One region of the Caballeronia sp. ATUFL_M2_KS44 genome, then DNA from elsewhere that is predicted to be linked to it. Evidence: riboswitches for the same ligand, from Rfam matches in the RefSeq annotation. Region 1 holds a riboswitch; the other holds the start of a gene.
What was found. A riboswitch is a leader RNA that binds a small molecule or an ion and turns the genes downstream of it on or off. The one in region 1 is predicted to bind cobalamin.
Positions count from the first base shown of each region.

Region 2: another riboswitch for cobalamin. It lies ahead of NCR39_RS02835 (TonB-dependent receptor domain-containing protein); the one in region 1 lies ahead of NCR39_RS18910 (cobalamin biosynthesis protein).

Region 1 covers NZ_JALQEA010000039.1:755,756-759,162, reverse strand. Annotated here, with positions in the region: gene NCR39_RS18920 (cobyrinic acid a,c-diamide synthase CobB) at 1-874, opposite strand, end outside; gene cobO (cob(I)yrinic acid a,c-diamide adenosyltransferase) at 874-1,476, opposite strand; gene NCR39_RS18910 (cobalamin biosynthesis protein) at 1,473-1,967, opposite strand; cobalamin riboswitch at 1,977-2,224, opposite strand; cobalamin riboswitch at 2,280-2,529, shown strand; gene cobW (cobalamin biosynthesis protein CobW) at 2,654-3,407, shown strand, end outside.
Region 2 covers NZ_JALQEA010000006.1:605,160-608,566, reverse strand. Annotated here, with positions in the region: gene NCR39_RS02840 (FecCD family ABC transporter permease) at 1-255, opposite strand, end outside; gene NCR39_RS02835 (TonB-dependent receptor domain-containing protein) at 291-2,153, opposite strand; cobalamin riboswitch at 2,258-2,556, opposite strand; gene NCR39_RS02830 (ATPase) at 2,751-3,140, shown strand; gene NCR39_RS02825 (cell division protein ZapA) at 3,137-3,407, shown strand, end outside.

The DNA.
Region 1 (3,407 bases):
GTAACTCCGGATAACCGCCGGGAAGATAGAGCGCATCGGCATCGGCAGGCACGGGCTCGTCGGCGAGCGGAGAGAACGGCGCGATGGTCGCGCCCATCGCTTTCAGTAAGTCGATATTCGCGGGATAAATGAAAGAGAACGCGGCATCGCGCGCGATGGCGATCCGCAGACCATCGAGCAAACGCGGCGGCGCTTCGGGCATCGCGTCGTCGAAGTCCACATGCGGCGGCAATTCAGCAAGCGCGGTTGCGGCGATGGCATCGGCGGCGCGATCGAGGTGTGCATCGAGGCTCGCGATCTCTTGCGCTTGCGTGAGTCCGAGATGACGCTCGGGCAATGCGATATCGTCCGTATTCGACACATGCCCGCAATAGCGCAGCCCTTCGGGGATGGCTTCCGAGAGCATTTGCGCATGACGTGCCGATGCAACGCGATTCGCGAGCACGCCGTAAAACGGCACATCCGGCCGATAGCGCGCAAGCCCGAACGCGACCGCGCCGAAGGTCTGCGCCATGCCATGCGCGCCGATCACTGCAAGCACGGGCACGTTGAACGCGGCCGCGAGATCGGCGCTGCTCGGCGTGCCATCGAATAAACCCATTACGCCTTCGATCAGAATCAGATCCGCTTCGCGCGCCGCCTGTGCGAGCAAGGCGCGGCATTCGTCGAGTCCGACCATCGATAAATGCAGCGAATAAACCGGTGATCCGCACGCACGTTCGAGAATCATCGGGTCGAGGAAATCCGGACCCGTCTTGAAGACGCGCACGCGCCGGCCGAGCCGCGCATGATGGCGCGCAATCGCAGCGGTCACCGTGGTCTTGCCTTGATGCGATGCGCTCGCGCTAACGAAGAGTGCAGGGCAGCGCAGCATCAGAATTCGACGCCACGTTGCGCTTTCACGCCTTGCTCGCGATACGGATGCTTCACGAGCCGCATCTCCGTGACGAGATCCGCGATGTCGACGAGCGCATCCGGCGCATGACGGCCCGTCACGACCACATGCAGCATCGCGGGCCGCGCCTTCAGCACATCCAGCACTTCATCCAGCGGCAGATACTCGTACTTGAGCACGGTGTTGAGTTCATCGAGCACGACCATCTGATATTCGCCGCTCTCGATCATGCGCCGTGCCTCGTTCCATCCCTTGCGCGCGGTCGCCATGTCGGCTTCGCGGTTCTGCGTGTTCCATGTGTAGCCGTCGCCCATGGTGACGAAATCGCAGTTCGCCACGGCGCTCAGGAAGTCGCGCTCGGATGTGTGTAATGCGCCCTTGATGAATTGCACGACACCGAGCTTCATGCCGTGGCCGAGCACGCGCACTGCCATGCCGAATGCGGCCGTCGTCTTGCCCTTGCCGTTGCCCGTGTTGACGATCAATAAACCTTTCTCGTGATCGGCGGCGGCCTGCTTCTTTTCGTGCCCTTCCTTGCGACGCTGCGTCATGCGCAGATGCGATTCGGTATCGGTTTTCATGAGGTTTTCGTGCTCGACAGAGCTTGATTCATTGCAATGGCGACAGTCACGCCGCCCACGATGGTCTTGCCCACGACAAGGTGCCCGCCGCCGCTCGCAAGCAGCGCGCAAGGCTCGCATACGCCATCGACATTCATGTGCTTGTCCGCATGACGCGAATAACTGCTGCGAACGCGCGCGATTTCTTCCGCTTTGAAAAAGCGCAAGGGCAATTCATGGCGCGCGCAAAACGCCAGCAAACCGGCTTCATTCTCTTTAGCGTCGATGCTGGCCGCTAAAGAAATATCCTCGAAGGAAAGGCTCGATTCGTTCAGCGCGGCACGCACGGCGGCTTCAATAGCGTCGGCGCTTGCGCCTCGCCTGCAACCGATGCCGACTGCAAGACCGCGCTCATTTGCGCAAATAGACTTCATCGAAAAGAATGGGCGGCTCGAGCGGCGCATGCGTCCCTCGCGGATGCGCGGCGTCTGGCAAAGCGCATCGTCATGCATGAGCGATGCGCTTCGTCCCCTGCGCTGGCCGGTATCCGGGCTTGCGACCTCATCGTGCGGCCTTCCCGCCGCGAGCGGCAGTGGCGTGTGCGCACGATGCGCGGCATTGCACGCATGCAATCCCGCCGGTCGCGTACCGTTGCGGGGACAGCACAGGCTGGCACGCTTCGTTCGATCAAAGAACTCGCGGCTTCCTGTTTCCCGTTTAACTGCGCGTTGCGTTCGAACGCGCGAGCACCAGTCGCGGGCCAAAGATACCATATGCGCCTGCTGATAGCGCGTGTTTCCTTGACGCTCCCTCGCGCTCAGCCTAGACTTTCACGCAGTTTTGGTGCTCGTGCGCGAGCTTCTTTCGCGCACAGTTAAACGGGAAGCAGGAAGCGCCTGGCTTTTTTCTAATGAAAGCGCGCGCCAACCTGCGCTGCCCCCGCAACGGTAAGCGACTGGCGGTATCGCAATATCGATTCCGCGCATTGCGCCAAAGGCCACTGTCATGAGCATGGCAGGAAGGCCGCGCAATGAAGCCGCAAGCCCGGATACCGGCCAGACTTTCGCGAGGACCGACGCCGCGGGGATGCGGCTCGACCCATGATCCACGAAGCCGTGCGCTTTCCCGTTTCACACCGCATTCGACGCCGCCATCGGCGCGATGCACGGCGCACGCACACACGAGCCACGGAGCAACGATGCAAACCCGCAAGATTCCCGTCACCGTCGTGACCGGCTTTCTCGGCAGCGGCAAGACCACCTTGATGCGCCACATCATGTCCCATGCGCAGGGCTTGCGCCTGGCCGTGATCGTCAATGAGTTCGGCGAGTTGGGCATCGACGGGGAAATTCTAAAGGGCTGCGGTATCGGCTGCGATGACGGAGCGGCTTCGGCAGACCGCAATCTCTATGAGCTTGCGAATGGCTGCTTGTGCTGCACCGTGCAGGAAGAGTTTTATCCGGTGATGGAGCAATTGCTCGAGCGGCGCGAGCGCATCGATCACGTGCTGATCGAAACGTCGGGTCTTGCATTGCCCAAGCCGCTCGTGCAAGCGTTCAACTGGCCGTCCATCAAGAATGCCTTCACGGTCGATGCGGTCATTACCGTCGTCGATGGTCCCGCCGCCGCGAGCGGACAGTTCGCGGCCAATCCCGCTGCTGTCGATGCGCAACGCAAGGCCGATCCGAACCTCGATCATGAATCGCCGCTGCATGAATTGTTCGAGGATCAGTTGTCGTCTGCCGATCTCGTGATCGTCAACAAGACCGATCTCATGGACGCCGATGCGCTCAGCAAAGTGGAAGCGCTCGTGCGGCCGGAGATTCCGCCTGAAGTGAAAATCGTGCCCGCGCAGATGGGCAAGCTCGATCTGCATGCGTTGCTCGGCTTGCAGGCGGCATCGGAAGAGACGATTCACTTGCGGCACGATCATCACGGCTCCGTGGACGATG
Region 2 (3,407 bases), on a different contig from region 1:
CAGCAGCACTTGCAGCAGCGCGCCCGCGAGTGCGAGCAGCGCACCCGATGCGAAGCCCGCCAGCGCGCGCGGCAATCGCAGCGTGAGCACGATTTCATCGGCGATATCGGGCGTGGCGGCGCGCGCGTGCAGCAGCGCGGCGATTGCACGCGGCATCGGCAGATTCACACTGCCGAGCGCGAGCGACGCCGCGAGCACGACGAACGCCGCCGCGCCGAGCGCGAGCCAGATGAGCGCGGCGCGGCTGGCGGTCATCGCCTTGGGATGACGCCGCGCGTCAGACGCCACGCTCACGACGGATTGAAGCCCAGCGTGATGTACGCGCCGCGCCGGGGCGTGTTGTACGAGTACGCAAGTTCATAGTTCCGGTCGAACAGATTGTCGATGCGCGCGCTCAGCCACCACGACTTCGTGATGTCGTAGCGCGCGGACAGATTCACCACGCCGTAGCCCGCGAGCGTCGAATCGTAATCGCTGCGCGCGCCGCTCACGATCCACTCGCCGCCCACGCGCCATCGTCCGAAAGAACGATGCGCCGACAGCGTGGCGAAGCGCCGCGCGCGTCGCGTCAGGTCTTCGTGATTCGTCTCGTCGACGGGATTCTGGAACGTCACGCCCGCGCGCACATCCGTGGCGCCGACATGCCCCGCCCACGATCCCTCGACGCCCTGCACCTTCGCGCGCCCCACGTTCTGCGCGATATAGAAGCCGCTGCCGTCCGATACGTAATCGATCAGATTCGAATAGCGCGTCTGGAACGCGGTCACGCGCAGCACGCCCACTTTGCCCGATGCGTATTGCAGCGCGGCCTCGACCGAATGGCTGCGCTCCGGCTGAATCGACGGATTGCCGCTGAACGGATAGTAGAGGTCGTCGAAGCTCGGCGCGCGGAACGACGCCGAGTAGCTCGCGCTCGCGCGCCAGTGCGCGTCGAAGTTATAGGCGTAGCCCAGATAGTAGCTGTTCGCGCCGCCGAAATCCGAGTACTGGTCGTGACGCACGTTCGCCTGCACGTCGCTCGCGCCGAAGCGGCCCACGTAGCCCGCGAACACCGAGTTCACATGACGATCCGGCGCGCTGAGTTGATCCGAATCGAGCGATTGATCCAGGTGCTCGTAGCCGAACAGCAGCTTGTGCGCGTCCGTGATTTTGAAGTCGTTCTGCCAGAGATACTGATGATTCTCGGAGTTGAAGCGGCTCGTATAGACGCCGTTCTGCTCGATGTTCGCGCGGTCCTGTCCCTGCGCGATCGTGAAGTGCGTGGTCCAGCGGTCCGTCAGCTTGCCGTTCGCGAACACCGACGCCGAGCGCACGCGATCGTGCGCATTGTTGATGTCGGTCGGCGAGCCGTAGGGATCGTCGAAACTGTCGACGCCGTTCGATTGCAGAAAGCGCACGCCCGCGTCCCACTTGTCGGTGAACTTGTGGCGCAGCGTCGCCGCGACGCTTTCGTTCAGATAGCCGTTTGCGTTCGGATTCGCGCCGGGCGCGAGCGCCGGATCGATTGACGAGAAGCCGTCGGTCTTTTCGCGCGACACGTTCAGGCTGAACGTGGTGCGGCCATCGGCATCGAGCGCGCCGTCCACGCCCGCCGATTGCCGCTGCGTGTGATAGCTGCCGTATTCCGCTTCGAAGTGAAAGCGCGGCGGATGCGCGTCGCCCTCTTTCGTGAATATCTGAACGACGCCGCCGATCGCATTCGACCCGTACAGCGCCGACACGTTGCCGTTCACGACCTCGACGCGATCGGTCTGATCGAGCATCAGTTGCGACAACTGCGCCGCCCCGAGCGATACCGATTCGACGCGCACGCCATCGATCAGAACGAGCGATTGCGACGACGCCGCGCCGCGTATGAACACGCCCGAGTTCGATCCCGGCCCGCCGTTGCGCGTGATTTGCACGCCGGGCGCGAGCGCGATGAGACCGAGCACGTCGTCGGCGTTGGTGTCGGCAATGTCCTGCTCGTCGAAGAGCGAGGTCTGCGGGAGGGAATCGGCGAGCGGCTGCGCGCTGCGTGTCGCGGTCACGACGACGGGCGTGAGAACCTGTTCGGTGGTATCGGCGCGTGCAGGCTGCGCGAGCACATTGAGGGCGGCGCAAACGGCGGCGCAGACGGCGCGACGTTCGATGCCGGACGAAGGCAAGACCATGCGTGAAGAATTCCGGTTCGGGGCTGGCGCGTGCCCCGCTCCCCGCGAGGTCTGTGCGCGACGCGCGCGCCGCATCGTACGATTCCTGACTCGTTCGACGACATCGGCGTGCTGGACGATTGGCCGGTATCCGGGCTGGCGACGCTTCGTCCCGCCTTCCCGCGCATGGCGCGCAGTGGCGTCGACACGTTTCTTGCAGACGGCATCTGCGATAAAAAATCACGCGATGCGCCGCGAAAAACGCGCGAGGGACGACTTGCAACTTGCGTTGCGGTCGCTTACCGTTGCGGGGGCAGCACAGGTTGGCGCGCCCCGGTCATGCGCCGGAACGTCGCTCCCTGTTTCCCGTTTGACTGCATCCGCGAGAGAAGCGGACGCGAGCACCAAAAGTGCCGCAAGTGTAGGAGCGGGCATCGGGGCAGTCAAGAACGCGCGCCGGGCATCGCGACCATCATCGCCGCGCCTCGCTCGCTCATTCCACACACAAATACATCGCGATGCACGCATGATCCGGGGATGTTACGTCTCGAAACGAGACAATTATCGGAAGCTGCATTGAACCGCGCTAAAATGCCAGGTCTTTAGAGGACGCAGCACATGCTCAACGAACTCGAATCACTGTCAGGAAACATCGGCCGGCTGATCCAGATCAGCGAGCGCCATAATCAGGCGCGTCTCGCGCTCGAAGCGCAAATCGAAGCATTGCGCGCAGACTTCGCCGGCGCCCAGGCCGAACTCGTGCAGGTGCGAGGCGAACGCGACGCGCTGCAAGCCGAGCGCGATTCGCTCTCCGCGAAGATCGACGACGCGCAAGTGCGCTTGAACGCGATCCTCGAAAAGCTGCCGCGCGCGAAAGCGCATCATGCCGAAAGCGACAATCAGCTCGACCTTCTCAACGCCGAATCGCAAGCTTCGGGCGAAGCGCAGCATGAACATGCGCACGCGGAAGAGATGCACGGCGAACATCATCAGGGAGAGAAGGCGTGACGACCAAGCAGATCGAAGTATCCATTCTCGGACAGCCGTATCGCCTTGCGTGCTCGCCTGAAACGGAAGCCGCGTTGCGCGAGGCCGTGGCCCGCGTCGATGCCGAAATGAACAAGATTCGCAATGCAAGCAGCGTGCGCGGCACGGATCGCATCGCGGTCATGGCTGCCCTTTCGCTGGCGTCCGAATTGCTCAAGCTGCAGGACAGCGTGCGTCACGGCGAAGCGTTCCCCGCCGAAGAAATCCGCCGCACGGTTCACTCGATGA